One region of the Pseudomonas sp. GW822-FHT04C11 genome, then DNA from elsewhere that is predicted to be linked to it. Evidence: riboswitches for the same ligand, from Rfam matches in the RefSeq annotation. Region 1 holds a riboswitch; the other holds the start of a gene.

The links. Region 1 has a riboswitch for cobalamin ahead of cobW (cobalamin biosynthesis protein CobW). Riboswitches for the same ligand answer to the same signal wherever they lie in the genome.
Region 2: it holds a riboswitch for cobalamin, as region 1 does, so the genes downstream of both, cobO (cob(I)yrinic acid a,c-diamide adenosyltransferase) here and cobW (cobalamin biosynthesis protein CobW) in region 1, are expected to answer to the same signal.

What each region holds. Positions count from the first base shown of each region.
Region 1 covers NZ_JBXAMS010000004.1:259,531-267,961, forward strand. The annotation lists gene cobN (cobaltochelatase subunit CobN) at 1-2,694, opposite strand, end outside; gene cobW (cobalamin biosynthesis protein CobW) at 2,698-3,765, opposite strand; cobalamin riboswitch at 3,864-4,075, opposite strand; cobalamin riboswitch at 4,296-4,521, shown strand; gene AC1RJ3_RS09010 (CbtB domain-containing protein) at 4,622-4,813, shown strand; gene AC1RJ3_RS09015 (CbtA family protein) at 4,825-5,526, shown strand; gene AC1RJ3_RS09020 (cobalamin biosynthesis protein) at 5,523-5,936, shown strand; gene cobM (precorrin-4 C(11)-methyltransferase) at 6,018-6,764, shown strand; gene nfuA (Fe-S biogenesis protein NfuA) at 6,966-7,550, opposite strand; gene AC1RJ3_RS09035 (fatty acid cis/trans isomerase) at 7,662-8,431, opposite strand, start outside.
Region 2 covers NZ_JBXAMS010000009.1:9,595-18,025, reverse strand. The annotation lists gene cobT (nicotinate-nucleotide--dimethylbenzimidazole phosphoribosyltransferase) at 1-345, opposite strand, end outside; gene cobU (bifunctional adenosylcobinamide kinase/adenosylcobinamide-phosphate guanylyltransferase) at 342-863, opposite strand; gene AC1RJ3_RS16285 (cobyric acid synthase) at 876-2,327, opposite strand; gene cobD (threonine-phosphate decarboxylase CobD) at 2,324-3,316, opposite strand; gene cbiB (adenosylcobinamide-phosphate synthase CbiB) at 3,309-4,217, opposite strand; gene bluB (5,6-dimethylbenzimidazole synthase) at 4,214-4,864, opposite strand; gene AC1RJ3_RS16265 (cobyrinic acid a,c-diamide synthase CobB) at 4,861-6,198, opposite strand; gene cobO (cob(I)yrinic acid a,c-diamide adenosyltransferase) at 6,195-6,806, opposite strand; cobalamin riboswitch at 6,889-7,123, opposite strand; gene AC1RJ3_RS16255 (hypothetical protein) at 7,281-7,865, shown strand; gene AC1RJ3_RS16250 (PQQ-dependent sugar dehydrogenase) at 7,931-8,431, shown strand, end outside.

The sequences.
Region 1 (8,431 bases):
ATCGCCGTGGTCCTGCAGGTGCCGTTCAAGAATCAGGTTCGCCGACTGGAATCCAATGCGCCAGGCGGTGGTGGTCGGCAGGTTGCGCACGTCCACCGAGTAGAAATTACGCCCGGTGGGCAGCACATCGAGGCGTCCGCGACTCGGTGCGCCGCTAGGCCCTGCCGGAACAAAGCGACCACTGAGAGCATCCAGCAGACCGCGCATTTCTGCCGGGCCGCAGGCGTCCAGGCGCGGTGCGACGACGTCACGCAAGCTGCCGATGATCGCGCTGACGTCACCCCAGCCGGGCTGACTCAACAACTCGACATCAGCGCTGAGCGCCTGCTCGATCAACTGCGCGGCGAACAGCTCAAGACGTTCGCGAGTGTCGCCAGCAGTGCGCCATGCCTCAGCGCTGAGCGTCTGCAATTCAGTCGGTTTCGGACCGGACCAAGGATCGGATAACACACAATCCAGTGGATCGAACCCGAGCGTGAACGCCTTGGCCAAGGCCCGCAACAGGCTCGATTGCGCCCCTCGACCGTCACCGCGCGGAATGCGCAGCAACGCCAGCAAGGTGTCGATGCGCAGACGCCCGCTTGGCGATTCGCCGAACACGTGCAGGCCATCGCGAATCTGCGACTCTTTCAGGTCGCACAAATAGGTGTCCAGACGCGGTAACCAGATCGCGGCATCGGCGTCGCTGTCGAGCTTCTCGTCCAGCTGCAATTCACGGTCGATATGGGTTTCACGCACCAGATTGAGGATGTCGCGCTGCAACTCCCGCGCACGGCGTGGGTCGAGCAATTGGGCTTCGTAATACTCGTCGGCCAACAGTTCCAGATTGCGCAACGGGCCGTAGGTTTCGGCGCGGGTCAGCGGCGGCATCAGGTGGTCGATGATCACCGCCTGCGTCCGCCGTTTAGCCTGCGCGCCCTCGCCCGGGTCGTTGACGATAAACGGATAGATATTTGGCAGCGGTCCGAGCAATGCATCTGGCCAGCAACTTTCAGACAGGCCAACGCCCTTGCCCGGCAACCATTCGAGGTTACCGTGCTTGCCGACGTGAATCACCGCGTGGGCGCCGTAGGCCTGACGCAACCAGAAATAGAACGCCAGGTAACCGTGGGGCGGCACCAGGTCCGGATCGTGATAGACCGCGCTCGGATCAACCTGATAACCGCGCGCCGGCTGAATGCCGACAAAGGTCAGGCCAAACCTGAGCCCTGCGACCATCATTCGTCCGCTGCGGAACATCGGGTCGTTTTCAGGCGATCCCCAACGTTCCAGCACCGCTGCACGGTTGGCTTCGGGCAAGGCGTTGAACATCGAGTAATAGTCGTCCAGTGCCAGGCTTTGCTGGCACGGGCGCAGGTCGATGCTCTCCAGGTCATTGCTGACCCCACCAAGCAATTGCTGAATCAGTGCGGTGCCGCTTTCCGGCAAATCGGCAGGCAACGGATAACCTTCTGCGTGCAGCGCCCGCAGGATATTCAACGCCGCTGCCGGTGTGTCGAGACCAACGCCGTTGCCAATCCGCCCATCGCGGGTCGGGTAGTTGGCGAGGATCAGCGCAATGCGTTTTTCAGTATTCGCCACCCGCGCCAACTCGACCCAGCGCCGTGCCAGTTCAGCGACAAAATCCATGCGTTCAGGTTGCGGTCGATAGCAGACCACATCGGACTGACTGCGCTCACTGCGCCAAGCCAGGTCCTTGAAGCTGATCGGGCGGCTGATGATCCGCCCATCGAGCTCCGGCAAAGCGATGTGCATCGCCAGATCCCGTGGGCCGAGCCCTTGCTCGCTGGCACGCCAACCGGGTTCGTTGTCCTGGGCGCAGATCGCCTGGATCACCGGGATATTGCGCCGGAAGGGTCGCAGATGCGGGGCTTCGGGGCTCGATTGAGCAAACCCGGTGGTGTTGAGAATCACCGAGGCCTGCACCTCATCCAGCCAGTCTTCGACCACCGTCAGGCAGCCGGGCTCTTTCAAACTGGCCAGCGCTATCGGCAGCGGGTTCAGCCCCGCTGCCTGCAAGCGCTGGCAGAAAACATCGATGAAAGCGGTGTTCGCCGCCTGCAAGTGCGAACGGTAAAACAGCACCGCCGCCACCGGTTGATCAAGCTGCCAGTCGGCTTGCCAATCGCCCAGCGTCGCGTTGCTTTTGTGTGGGTGGTAAATCGCGGTACGCGGCAGGGTCTGCGGTTCGGACCAGTGGTAATCGCGGCCCAGCCAACGGCTGGCCAGACAGCGATACAAATCCAGCGCATTGCCCATGCCGCCCTGACGCAAAAAGTGCCAAAGCCGCTCGCGGTCTTCGACAGGCACGGTACTGAGGTCGCTGAGCTCCGGGTCAGGACGGTCATCGCCCGGCACCAGAATCAGTTGCACACCGCGTTGCGACAGCTCCACCAGACGTTCGATGCCGTAGCGCCAATAGGCAATCCCGCCGTGCAGCGAGATCAGAATCACCTTGGCGTGGCGCAGCACTTCGTCGACATACAAGTCGACCGAGGCGTGGTTCTGCACCTGCATCGGGTTGGCCAAACGCAGGCTCGGATAGTCCTCGGGCAACTGCTGCGCCGCTTCGGCGAGCAGCGCCAGACTGGAGTCGCCGCTGCACAGAATCACCAGCTCGGCGGGGGTTTGGCCAAGGTCGGCAATGTTGTCATCCGAGACGAAACCGCCGGGCTGGGTCCTGAGCAGGTGCATGGGTTAAACGCTGAGCGCGGCGCGCAATTGCGCTTCGAGCAAGACGGCGTCCAATTGCTGGCCGATCAGCACCAGACGGGTGCTGCGCGCTTCGTCTGCGCCCCACTGACGGTCGAAGTGCTTGTCGAAACGCGTACCCACGCCCTGGATCAGCAGGCGCATCGGCTTGCTCGGGATCGCGGCGAAGCCCTTGACCCGCAGGATGCCGTGCTGAACCACCAATTGGGTCAGGGCGTCAAGCAACAGGCTTTCGTCGGCTTGCGGCAGTTCGATGGAAATCGAATCGAAGGCGTCGTGATCGTGATCATCGTGGTCGTCGCCATCGTGGTGATGGTCGTGGTGGCTGTGACGTCCGTCGATGTGCTCTTCAGAGCCGGCGCCCAGACCGATCAGCACGTCCAGCGGCAAACGACCGCTGCTGGCTTCGATGATCTTCACCGCTGGTGGCAGTTCTTCGGCGACTTCCAGGCGCACTTTGGCCAGATCCGCAGGACTGATCAGGTCGGCCTTGTTGAGGATCACCAGGTCGGCACTGGCCAGTTGGTCGGCGAACAGCTCGTGCAGCGGCGATTCGTGATCCAGATTCGGGTCGAGTTTGCGCTGGGCGTCGACCTGGTCCGGGAAGGCGGCAAAGGTGCCGGCGGCCACGGCCGGGCTGTCGACCACGGTGATCACCGCATCCACGGTGCAGGCGCTGCGGATTTCCGGCCACTGGAAGGCCTGGACCAACGGTTTTGGCAGGGCCAGGCCAGAGGTTTCGATAAGGATGTGGTCGAGGTCGCCGCGACGGGCAACCAGTTCGCGCATCACCGGGAAGAACTCTTCCTGAACCGTGCAGCACAAGCAGCCGTTGGCCAGCTCATACACGCGGCCGTTGGCTTCTTCTTCGGTGCAGCCGATGGAACATTGTTTGAGGATTTCGCCGTCAATGCCCAGCTCGCCGAACTCGTTGACGATCACCGCGATGCGCCGGCCCTGGGCGTTATCGAGCATGTGTCGCAGCAAGGTGGTTTTGCCCGAACCGAGGAAGCCGGTAACGATGGTGACGGGAAGTTTGGCCAGTGTTTTCATCGGATGCCCTTTGGCAAGGTGGCGGGCATACGGGACGACAACCGGCAGCGCTTGAGCGCGCGGAAGAATTCGCCACCGGATCACCCCGCCCGGTTGTAGTGAGAATCTGTATCGAGGCAGGTCTCCTGGCTGACGGTGGGCCAGTCATTCGACTGGCGGTTCCTGCACCTTCCCGCGCCTGAAAACAAAAGAGCGCAGTGGCATGGCAGAAACAAAACCGTTCACAGTTGCGGGGGCAGCCGCGGCATCGACCGCGTTCCCTTCTTAGCTTCGGCGCACGCGCCAAAGAACCTCGAAAGCGCAAGGCTACGCATCGCATCGGGGCGGGTCAATGTTCGCGATCCACCGTGGCGAGGGAGCTTGCTCCCGCTGGGTCGCGAAGCGGCCCCTCATTCCCGCAAGTACCCCGCGTGCACACGATTTACGACGGCTGCGCCGCCGAGCGGGAGCAAGCTCCCTCGCCACAGGGTTCTGCTTAGATCTCAACTGAGAACGCGTGCCAATTGACGCCCCGCCCTCGCCCATGCTCTCCTACACGCCTTGTTACGGGTGCCCTTCACAGGGTGAAACGGGAAACCGGTGAATCATGTGCTTTACTCAAAAGCCATGTCAGTCCGGTGCTGCCCCCGCAACGGTAAGCGAGCGAAGAATCAGATCCACTGTGCCAGCAGTTCGGCATGGGAAGGCGATTCTTGCAGGTTCGGCGAATGCCAGCCCCTCGTGAGCCCGGAGACCGGCCCGCAACACATCAATAACAAACCCGCGGTGGGCGGGCGCTGTTTTAGCCTCTGCGTGCCCGGCTCGCGGGGGTTTACATGCGCTCGATTCACCCACTGACTGACCAGAGGGAAGCGCCATGTCGATCATCAGCAGCACTCGCCACGTCACCGCCAGCACCACCTCCACCCTGAACCAACGCCTCGTTGCCGCTATTGGCGCATCGATTCTGGGCGCGTGCCTTGTGTATTTCGCCGGTTTCTCGCACATCGACGCGGTGCACAACGCCGCCCACGATACCCGTCACAGTTCTGCGTTCCCGTGCCACTGAGACCTGCCGAGATGATCAAGCGTATAGCGCAAACCGCAGGTTTCACCGGCTTGCTGGCCGCCCTGCTGCTGACCCTGCTGCAAAGCTTCTGGGTCGCGCCGCTGATTCTGCAGGCGGAGACCTACGAAAAAGCCCCGGCGGCTGAAGTCCATGAACATGCCGAAGGCGCCATGGCTGGCCACACCCACGATGCAGAGGCTTGGGAACCGGAAGATGGCTGGCAGCGCGTGCTGTCGACCACTGGCGGTAATCTGGTGGTCGCCGTCGGTTTTGCGCTGATGCTCGCGGGTCTCTACACCCTGCGCGCGCCGACTCGCACTTCTCAAGGCCTGCTCTGGGGATTGGCCGGTTACGCGACCTTCGTCCTCGCTCCGACCCTGGGCTTGCCGCCGGAATTGCCGGGAACTGCCGCCGCAGACCTGACACAACGGCAGATCTGGTGGATCAGCACGGCAGCGTCCACCGCTGTCGGTATCGCGCTGATCGTGTTCGCCCGGCATTGGCTGCTGAAAGTGCTCGGTGTCGCCATTCTGGCCGTGCCGCACATCATCGGCGCACCGCAGCCTGAAGTGCATTCGATGTTGGCCCCCGAAGCCCTCGAAGCGCAATTCAAGATCGCCTCGCAGCTGACCAACGCCGCGTTCTGGCTGGCCATGGGCCTGATCAGCGCCTGGTTGTTCCGCCGCAAAAGCGATGGTCAATACCACGCATGAGTGAAGCGCGCGCAGCGCCGACCCTGGTGATCGGCCTGGGCTGCCAGCGCGGCTGCCCGGCCAGCACGCTGCGCACGTTGCTCGACCAGGCGTTGCAGGCTCATCACATCGAATTACGAACGATCAAGGCCTTGGCCAGCATCGATCTGAAACGTGATGAGCCCGGTCTGATCGAGTTGGCCCGGCAACTGTCACTGCCACTGATCTGCTTCAGCAGCGAACAACTTTCCAGCTATAAACCGCAACTCAGCCATCGCTCGCAAATCGCTTTCGAGCGCACCGGCTGCTACGGCATAGCGGAAAGTGCCGCGCTGGCCCTCGCCGAACAACTGGCGCAGGCACCGGTAAAATTGCTGATCCCGCGACAAAAATATGCCCAGGCGACGTTTGCGTTGGCCGGCGCCGCCTAAAATCCTCGATAATCCCCGCCTTCGATCATGAGCAATCTTCATCTGAAGCCTTGCTTTGACAATTTTTCACAGGAGCCGGCCATGACCGTCTACTTCATTGGCGCAGGTCCCGGCGACCCGGAACTGATTACAGTCAAGGGCCAGCGACTGATTCGCAGTTGCCCGGTGATCATCTACGCCGGCTCGCTGGTGCCTGAAGCCGTATTGGAAGGCCATCAGGCTGAACAGGTGGTCAACAGCGCCGAATTGCACCTGGAACAGATCATCGAACTGATCAGAATCACCCACGACAAAGGTCAGGATGTAGCGCGCGTGCATTCCGGCGATCCGAGCCTGTATGGGGCGATCGGCGAGCAGATTCGTTATCTGCGCGAGCTGAGCATTCCGTTTGAAATCATCCCTGGCGTCACCGCCACTGCTGCGTGTGCAGCGCTGTTGGGGGCCGAGCTGACGCTACCGGACATCTCGCAAAGCGTCATCCTGACCCGCTACGCCGACAAGACCGCGATGCCGCCAGGCGAAGAATTCAGCAGCCTGGCCCAGCATGGCACGACCATGGCGATTCATCTGGGGGTCAATCACCTGGAGAAAATCGTCGCTGAACTGCTGCCGCATTACGGCGCAGATTGTCCGATTGCAGTGGTTCATCGGGCCAGCTGGCCGGACCAGGATTGGGTGGTGGGAACGCTGACAGACATCGCCGAAAAGGTTCAGGCCAAGGGATTTCGACGTACGGCGCTGATTCTGGTGGGTCGGGTGCTGGGCAGTGACACCTTCAGCGAATCGTCGCTGTACCGCGCCGGGCATGCACATCTCTACCGCCCTTAGGTGCACACATAACCTGTGGTGAGGGGGCTTGCCCCCGTTGGGTCGCGAAGCGGCCCCCTGTGTTCTTTCAGACATACCGCTTTGCGACGGCTTCGCCGCCGAGCGGGGCGGTGCGGCGTTCCGACAAGCCCCCTCGCCACAAATCGCGGGCATAAAAAAACGGCGCTCACGGGCACCGTTTTTCATGTCGCAGCGAACACCTTAGTAGTAGGCGTTTTCTTTCTGCGTGTGGTCGGTCACGTCACGGACACCTTTGAGCTCGGGTATGCGCTCAAGCAGCGTGCGCTCGATGCCTTCCTTCAGGGTCACGTCAGCCTGGCCGCAGCCCTGGCAGCCGCCACCGAACTTCAATACGGCGATGCCGTCTTCAACCACATCGATCAGGCTGACCTGACCGCCGTGGCTGGCCAGCCCCGGGTTGATTTCGGTTTGCAGGTAGTAGTTGATGCGCTCATTGACCGGGCTGTCGGCGTTGACCATCGGTACTTTGGCGTTTGGCGCCTTGATGGTCAGTTGGCCGCCCATGCGGTCAGTGGCGTAGTCGACCACCGCATCGTCCAGGAATGCTTCGCTGAACGAGTCGATGTAAGCGGTGAAGCTTTTGAGCCCCAGCGCTGTGTCTTCAGGTTTTTCTTCGCCCGGCTTGCAATAGGCAATGCAGGTTTCGGCGTATTGAGTGCCAGGCTGGGTGATAAAGACCCGAATGCCGATCCCCGGGGTGTTCTGCTTGGAGAGCAGATCAGCCAGATAATCGTGGGCGGCGTCGGTAATAGTAATGGCGGTCATGGAAGTTCCTCGCAGGCTTGGGCGCAGTTTACGCCAATCATCGCGCCGGACAAAGTCCCAGTATTTTTGTCGGGAAAGAACCGGTCGCCGCCAGGGCGACCGGCAGGTAAATCACAGGTTTTCGTAGCGATTCATGTCCAGTACGCCCTCTTCCACCGGATCGGTCTCGTGGATATACCGGCTTAAATCGTGGAAATACTGCCAGAACTGCGGATGGCTGCGACGAATCCCCCAGTGCTCGACGATTTTCTCGAAGTCCTGGGCATTCTTGGCATTCTCCATCTCGGCGACAAATGCCGGTACTTGTTCAGCGGGAATGTTGAACATGAAGTTCGGGTAGCTGCTGAGCACACCGGGATAAATGGTCAAGGTGTCCAGCCCCGGCTGATAGCGCAACGCCTCGCCGAGCAGGAACGCCACGTTGCTGTGGGCACGGTTGCGCAGCAGGCTGTACACCTCGCGCTTGCCGCTGCGACTTTCGATGCGCAGCATCGTCGCTTCCGGCAACTGGTCGATCACCTTAAGCCCGGCCGCCGGGCGTGCGGTCAGGCGACTCAATGCCTGCTCGGCATTCTGCAAGGCCGGATCGATATTGGGCCGTGAGCAATAAGCGCCATCGCAGCGATTGATCGGATCAGGACTGGCGTTCAGGTCACCGTAACGCATCAGCAATTGCTGGACGAAATCGCGTTTCGGGTCTTTCTCGTCGAGTTTCAGTGCAGTCGGCTTATCGTTGTCGATGCTTTCGTAATCCAGCCACATCTTGAATTTGCCGCTGCTCTGATACCAGTCGTCCAGATACCCGTCACGCGAATCGGCCGGCATCAGGCGCAGGAAATTCTGCTCGGCGCCGTTACGGATCAAGTCGAAATACAGCCGGG
Region 2 (8,431 bases), on a different contig from region 1:
AGTGCCGAGGTCGACCACTTCCAGCCGCGCCTCAAGCTGCCGCGCCAATACGCTGATCGCCGCGCCACCGCTGACGAAGTTGTGCAGCATCTGCCCGGTGACTTCCTGCGGGAACGCCGAAACACCTTCGGCGACCACGCCGTGATCACCGGCAAAAATCGCAATCCACAGCTGATTCAGGCTTGGCTTGACCCGGCCCTGCAACCCGGCCAGTTGCACCGCCACTGACTCCAGCTGCCCGAGGGAGCCCGCCGGTTTGGTCAGTTGCTGCTGTCGGGCCGCCGCTTGCTCATGCGTTTGCGCATTGATCGGCTTGCACGGGTTCAACCACCAGGAATGAGTCATAACGCAGTACCTTTCAAAGTCAGGGGCAGGCCGGCGACGGTCAACACGACACGCTGACAGCGCTCAGCCAGGGCTTGATGCAACCAACCGGCTTCATCGACATAGCGGCGAGTCAATTCGCCCAGCGGTACGACACCCAGACCGGTCTCGTTGCTGACAAAAACAATTTCTCCCGGCAGCGATGCCAGACACTCCAGCAGGGCTTCACGCTCATGCGCCAAACGCTCGGGATCTTCAAGCATCAGCAGATTGGTCAGCCACAAGGTCAGGCAATCCACCAGTAAACAACGCTCGGCACTGGCGTTTTCGCGTAGCACACGGGCCAGTTCCAGCGGCTCTTCAATCAGCGCCCATTCAGGCGGACGGCGCTCGCGATGATGGGCCACGCGGGCATTCATTTCGCCATCCAGCGGCTGGCTGGTGGCAATGTACGTCACCGCCAGAGCGCTTTCGCTGGCGAGCTTTTCAGCCAGACGGCTTTTACCGGAGCGGGCGCCGCCGAGGATCAGTTGCAACATGATTGAAATCCCTTAGAGCCCACAAAGTTCGCGTAAATAGCCCGTATCAAGATGCTTTTCCACCAAATCCGCCAACCGCTCGATATCGCGCTCGCGCAAGGCGTGGTAATCGACTTCCTGTACGTCCTGCAAACCGGCCCAGCGCAACAGCGCGCTGCATGCCGCCGGGGACTCGAACAGGCCGTGCAAATACGTGCCGAGCACCTGTCCGTCAGCACTTCGAGCTCCATCGTTGCGACCGTCATCCAGCAACACCGCCGCCTGCTCCAAAGCACTACCGGTGGTAACCCCGGCGTGAATTTCATAACCGCTGACTTCAGCGTTTTCCAACGCCAGATGTCCGCGCACATTGCGCAGCTGCTTCTCTTCTTCGAGTACGGTTTCGAAAGCCAGCAAACCAAGACCAGTACTGGAGCCCGCCGCGCCTTCCAACCCCAGCGGGTCGTGCACGTGCTCGCCGAGCATTTGCAGGCCACCACATATGCCGAGCAACTTGCCGCCGTACCGCAAATGGCGGGTAATCGCCGCATCCCAACCGTTGGCGCGCAAGTAGTGCAGGTCGCTGCGCACGCTCTTCGAGCCCGGCAGGATGATCAGGTCGGCAGGCGGAATCGGCTGACCTGGCCCGATGAATTGCAGATCGACCTGCGGATGCAGACGCAGTGGATCGAAGTCGGTGTGGTTGCTGATTCGCGGTAACACCGGCACCACCACGTTGAGCACCTGCTCGGCCTTATCGGCCTGGCGCTGATCGATGCCGTCTTCGGCTTCCAGATGCAAATCCATGACATACGGCAGCACGCCGATCACCGGTTTGCCGGTGCGTTCTTCCAGCCAGTCGAGGCCTGGCTGCAGCAAGGCGATATCGCCGCGAAAACGGTTGATGATGAAGCCTTTGACCCGCGCCTGCTCACTGGCTGACAGCAACTCCAGCGTGCCCACCAAATGCGCGAATACCCCGCCGCGATTGATGTCGGCGATCAGCACCACCGGACAATCCACCGCTTCGGCGAACCCCATGTTGGCAATGTCGCCGGCACGCAAATTGATCTCGGCCGGGGAACCCGCGCCTTCGACCATCACCACCGGATAGGCTGCACTCAAGCGTTCGTGAGAGGCGAGTACCGCTTGCATGGCGATGGCTTTGTAGTCGTGATAGGCGACTGCGTTCATGGTGGTCACGGCACGTCCGTGAATGATCACTTGCGCGCCGGTATCGCTATTGGGCTTGAGCAGCACCGGGTTCATGTCGGTGTGTGGCTCAAGGTTGGCCGCCTGGGCCTGCACAGCTTGAGCGCGGCCGATTTCGCCGCCGTCGGCGGTTACCGCACTGTTGAGCGCCATGTTCTGCGGCTTGAACGGCACCACGCGAACCCCCTGGCGCGTCAGCCAACGGCACAACGCGGTTACCAGGGTACTTTTGCCGGCGTCCGAGGTGGTGCCCTGCACCATCAACGTGGTCATGAGGTTTCCTCGGTGTAGGCTTCAAAAGCGTGCTCGAGGCGCTGCCAATCGGCTTCATCGGCCGGCAAGCCGAACCGCAGGCTGCTGTTGTGGGTGAACAGGCGCAGCAAGATGCCGCGTCGGGCCATGAATTCGTGCAGATGCTCTGCGTGATCGGTGATCAACCACTGAAACAACGCGCAACCACCGTGCGGCTTAAAGCCGTGACGTTCGAGGACTTCAGCCAGACGCTGACTCGCTTCTTCACTGCGCAGACGCTGGCGAGCATGACCTTGGGTGTCACGCAAACAGACCTGACCCAATACCCGGGTCGGCCCGCTGACCGCCCAAGGACCGACCTGCTCGGCGAGCAGTTTGAGCAACTTGCGCTCAGCCAGCACAAAACCCAATCGCACCCCGGCCAAGCCGAAAAACTTGCCGAACGAACGCAAGACGATCAAGCCAACCTGATCGGCATAAGACGACAGGCTCAACTGCGGGGTGTTGTCCATGAAGGCTTCGTCGACCACCAGCCAGCCACCGCGCTGCGCCAGCCGTGCATGCCAGTCGAGCAGACGTTCCGGGGTCAGGCTCAGGCCGGTGGGATTGTTCGGGTTAACCACTACCAGCACGTCGAGGCTATCGAGGAAAAAGTCGACTTCCTGCTCCAGCACTTCACGCACGACGTAGCCATTGCGACGCCAGGCCTCAGCGTGCTCGGCATAACAGGGCGAGAGCACGCCGACTTTACCGGCGCGACGCAGGCGTGGCAGCAACTGGATAGCCGCCTGGGAGCCCGCGACCGGCAGCACCTGCGAGGCGCCATAGTACTCGCGTGCAGCCTGCTCCAGGCCGTCATCGGTTTCCGGCAAGCGTGCCCAGGCCCGTAACGGGATGTCCGGGATTGCCCACGGCCAAGGTGCCAGACCGCTGGACAAGTCGAGCCAATCGGCTTCGGCGATGCCGTACCGCAACGCCGCCTTGCGCAAGCGGCCACCGTGCTCAAGCATAAATCTCGGCTCCCACACAGAGGATCAGCAACCAAAGCCATACCCCACGCTGAACCAGCTGCCAGCCGCGATCGATGGAGTTGGCGTCTGCCGGCACACCTTCGCCCAGCTGTGGACGCTGATGCAGTTCACCGTGATAGATCGCCGCCCCGCCCAACTCGACGCCCAGAGCGCCCGCACCAGCAGCCATCACCGGCCCGGCGTTCGGGCTGTCCCAGGTCGGCCCCTGCGTGCGCCAGCATTTGAGTGCCAAACGGGTTTTACCCAGCAGTGCGTAGGTCAACGCCACCAGACGCGCCGGAATATAGTTGAGCACATCGTCGATTTTCGCCGCCGCCCAGCCGAAGCGTTCAAAGCGCTCGTTGCGATAACCCCACATGGCGTCCAGGGTATTGCTCAGTCGATAGAGCACCACGCCCGGCGCACCCGCGACGACAAACCAGAACAGCGCGGCGAATACCGCGTCGCTGCCATTTTCCAGAACCGATTCGGTGGCGGCACGGGCCACTTCGGTCGAGTCCAGCTCACTGGTCTGACGACTGACCAGATAACCGACACGCTTGCGTGCTTCATCCAGATCGTCGCTGCGCAGGGCCTGAGCCACCGGCTCGACATGCTCACCGAGGCTGCGCAGACCGAGAGCGCAATACAACGCGAGAATCTCGACGACCCAGCCGATGTAAGGCAACCAGGACAATGCCGTGATCAACAGGGTCAGCGGCAGCACCGCCATCACCCAGGCTGTGACGCCATGACTGCGCCAGCCACGGCCGGCAGAGTTGAAACGTTGCTCGACACGATCGGCAAAACGGCCGAACGCCACCAGCGGATGCCAGCGCTTGGGTTCGCCCAGCAGCGCATCCAGCGCTACGCCGGCGACACTCAGCAACGCCACACTCATTGACTCACTCCCCAAAAATTCTCGTACAACATTTCACTTAGCGGACGCGCCTGCGCCCAGCCTTCAAGGACCAACATTGGCGCCGGGTAAAATTCCTTGACCGGTCCCAGGCACAACACCGCCAGCGGCTTGGCCCCCGGCGGCAGGCCGAGCAGATCGGCCAAGGCTTGCGGTTCGAACAACGAGACCCAGCCCATGCCCAGACCTTCGGCACGGGACGCCAGCCAAAGATTCTGGATCGCGCAGGACAACGACGCCATGTCCATTTCCGGCAAAGTCCGACGGCCAAAGATATGCCGCTCGCGATCATCCATCAGCGCGGCGACCAGTACTTCGGCGCAGTCGTTGATGCCTTCGACTTTCAGCTTCATGAAGTCATCGGAGCGTTCGCCCAGCGCCTCGGCGGTGCGTACTCGCTCCTCTTCCACCAGTTGCTGGATCCTGCCGCGTAACGCTCGGTCGCTGATGCGGATGAACCGCCAAGGCTGCATCAAACCGACACTCGGCGCCCGATGCGCCGCTTCGAGCAACCGCCGAAGCAGTTCGGGCTCGACGCTGCCGCCACTGAAGTGACGCATGTCGCGACGCTCGGCAATCGCGCGATACACCGCTTCGCGTTCGGCCTCGGAAAATGCGTTGTCGGTCATGGCCGCTTCGCGGGCGAGCCCGCCTCTACAAGATTCAGGTCTGGCGCAAACAGCGCGGCGATCGCCGATGGATTGGACGGGAAATAAAAGTGCACATAAGACGCCGTCATCCGCCCGTCACGGTAAACCGCCTCGGCACCGCGCCCGCCGTTAGGGCTCAGGCCGCGAGCGATCGGCTCAAGCTCGGTGCTGGTCAATGAATGGTGGTACGTGTGGCCGCGCAACGCGCCTTCAGGTAATTCGACCGCTTGCAGGGCCAACGCGGCCAGACGCTTTTGCATCACCGCATCACCGGCCAGCAGCCCCAGCAACTCAGCGCGCGTGCCATCGACATCGGTCAGTGAGTCGAGCAAATAGAGCATGCCGCCGCATTCGGCCAGCAACGGCTTGCCAGCGGCGTGGTGTGCGCGAATCGCATCGAGCATTGTGCGGTTTTCAGCCAACGCCACGTGGTGCAATTCCGGATAACCACCGGGCAGATACAAGCTGTCCGCTTCAGGCAGTTCACGGTCATGGATCGGCGAGAAGAATCGCAACTCGGCGCCCATCGCCCGCAACAAGTCGAGGCTCGCGCCATACGTGAAGGCAAACGCTTCATCGCGAGCCACCGCGATTCGCACAGCGGCCAACAATGGCTCGGCGGTAATCACGTCAGGCGCAGCGAACTCGACGGCAGGCGGCAATGCCACTTCGCAGCTGCTGGCCAACGCCTCGGCCGCAGCGTCGAGGCGCAGATCGAGGTCATTCAATTCACTGGCCTGGACCAGCCCCAAGTGACGGCTAGGCAATTCGATTCCGGTTTCCCGGGACAAGGCGCCGTACCAGCGCAAGCCTTCAGTGAGGCTGCCTTCGAGCAATTGCGCGTGACGCAAGGTGCCGACGCGGTTGGCCAAGACACCAGCAAACGGCAAGTCCGGCTGATAACGTGCGAGCCCCAACGCCAGCGCGCCGAAGGTCTGAGCCATGGCGGTGCCATCGATCACGCCCAGCACCGGCACACCGAAATGCCGCGCCAGATCGGCGCTGGACGGCGTGCCATCGAACAACCCCATCACGCCTTCGATCAAAATCAGATCAGCCTCAGCGGCGGCTTCCCACAACAGCCGACGACTTTCCTGCTCGCCGACCATCCACATGTCCAGTTGATACACCGGCGCACCGCTGGCGCGCTCGAGAATCATCGGATCGAGAAAGTCCGGACCGCATTTGAACACCCGGACCTTGCGCCCCTGATTGCGATGCAAACGGGCCAGCGCCGCGGTGACAGTGGTCTTGCCCTGACCGGAAGCCGGCGCGGCAATCAGTACCGCCGGGCAAAAACGCGGCTCACTCACAGCTCAACGCCTTTCTGCGCTTTGATCCCGGCCTGGAAAGCATGCTTGATCATGCCCATTTCGGTAACGGTGTCCGCCAGTTCGATCATTTCCGGCTTGGCACCACGACCCGTGACTACCACGTGTTGCATCGGCGGACGCGCCTGCAAGTCGCTGAGCACCTGATCAAGGTCCAGATAACCGTGCTTGAGGGCGATATTCAGTTCATCGAGCACCACCAGACCAATGGCCGGGTCACGCAGCAATTCGCGGGAGACGTCCCATGCGGCCTCGGCGGCGGCGATATCGCGCTGGCGATCCTGGGTTTCCCAGGTGAAACCTTCGCCCATCACGTGGAAGCGCACTTGTTCCGGGAACCGCCGGAAGAACAGCTCCTCGCCGGTACTGCTGCGCCCCTTGATGAACTGCACCACGCCGCACTGCATGCCGTGGCCCATCGCCCGGGCGAGCATGCCGAACGCAGAACTGCTTTTGCCCTTGCCGTTGCCGGACAGGACCAGCAGCAAGCCGCATTCATTCGGCGAGTTGGCAATGCGCTCATCGATCACGGCTTTCTTGCGCAGCATGCGTGCCAGATGGCGTTCGTCACGATCGGGGGAATCAGTCATGGGGGGAGCTCTCCGTTGAGGCTGGATAACGGCGGGCAGGCATAGAAATAGACGGCAAGAAGCCTGGCATCGCCCACCGTGATGCCGCTGGATGGATCAGGCCGGTCTCCGGGCTCATAAGCGGCTGACGCCTGACTGCGCGCCTTCCCATATCGACCTTCGACACAGTGGCTCAAAGCGCAGCTTTTACTCATTTACCGTTGCGGGGGCAGCGCCGGGATCGTCGCCCGCTCTGTCAAAGAACGCGCCCTCACCGGCTTCCCTGTTTCACTCGGTCGACCACAGGGTCACAGAGCACCTGAAACAAGTCGCGAAGGTTAGAGGGTTGGGGGTGGAGCGTCAATTAAAGCCGGGGGCTCATCAATGGATAGAAACCGATCCCGATCAATAAACTGGCGCCAATCTTGTGCCACACTGAAAGCGGTGATATCAAAGAGCCACAACCTTACATTACAAGAACAAAGAGGGGGCAACATGCAAGGCATGATCATCAGTAACCCGAAGCTGGAATTCCTGCGCCCGGTACTGGAACGCTGGTTCGAGTGCATCGACCGTTACAACGCGGTACGCGGCGATAACGAAAGCCCTTACTGGTTTGACGAACGCGCCAACCTGAGCCTGCTTTCAGCGGCGGCGTGGATGGCAGAAATGGTCACCCTTGAACAGACTCCGACAAAAAAGCAGATCGAGGAAGGCGAGCGTAATGGCCGCGCCGACCTGTTTATCGCCAGTGGAGAAGAACGCGCCTACCTTCAAGCCACGCAACGCTGGCCGCGAGTCAACAACCTGAATCTGACCCAGGCCTTGCTCGATGTCGTGAGCGATGCGAAAAAAATCAGCTACGCCAGCGACCTGAAGCTCGGCTGCCTGTTCGTCGCCCCACAAAAAGCCCAGCACAGCCCTACGCCGGAAGAACTCCAGGACATGGTCGACGATCTGCAAAAGGAACACACCTGCGCAGTGGCCTGGTACTTTCCCTACGCCTATCGCAAATTGCACAACGAAGCCGGCAACTACCATCCGGGCATCGCGGTATTGCTCAAAGAGGCCCGCGGCTGACAGGTTGAACCTTCCATCGATCAGGTTCCTCTATGATGAGGTGATGCATTCATAGGGAAATCAGCATGCTCAAGCCTCGATTCGTCCTTGTTATCGCCATCGCCGGAGGGCTCGCCGCCTGCGGGGAGTCCGCCACCTTGCCAGTGTCGGACGGCACGGGCCCATCGCCCAAGCTGCCGGAACCGCACAAGACGCTGATCCCGACAGTGAACATCGCACCGGCGGTCGGCTGGCCAACGGGCGCAAAGCCGATTGCCGCGCCAGGCACTCAGGTGGCGGCATTTGCCGAAGGACTTGATCATCCACGCTGGCTCTATGTACTGCCCAACGGCGACGTGTTGGTGGCTGAAACCAATGCGCCACCCAAGCCCGACGACAGCAAAGGCATTCGCGGCTGGGTCATGGGCAAAGTCATGGGCCGCGCCGGGGCTGGCGTACCAAGCGCGAACCGGATCACCCTGCTGCGTGACAAGGATCACAACGGCGTCGCTGAAACCCGCACGACCTTCATCGAGAACCTCAACTCGCCGTTCGGCATGACCCTGGTCGGCAACGACCTGTACGTC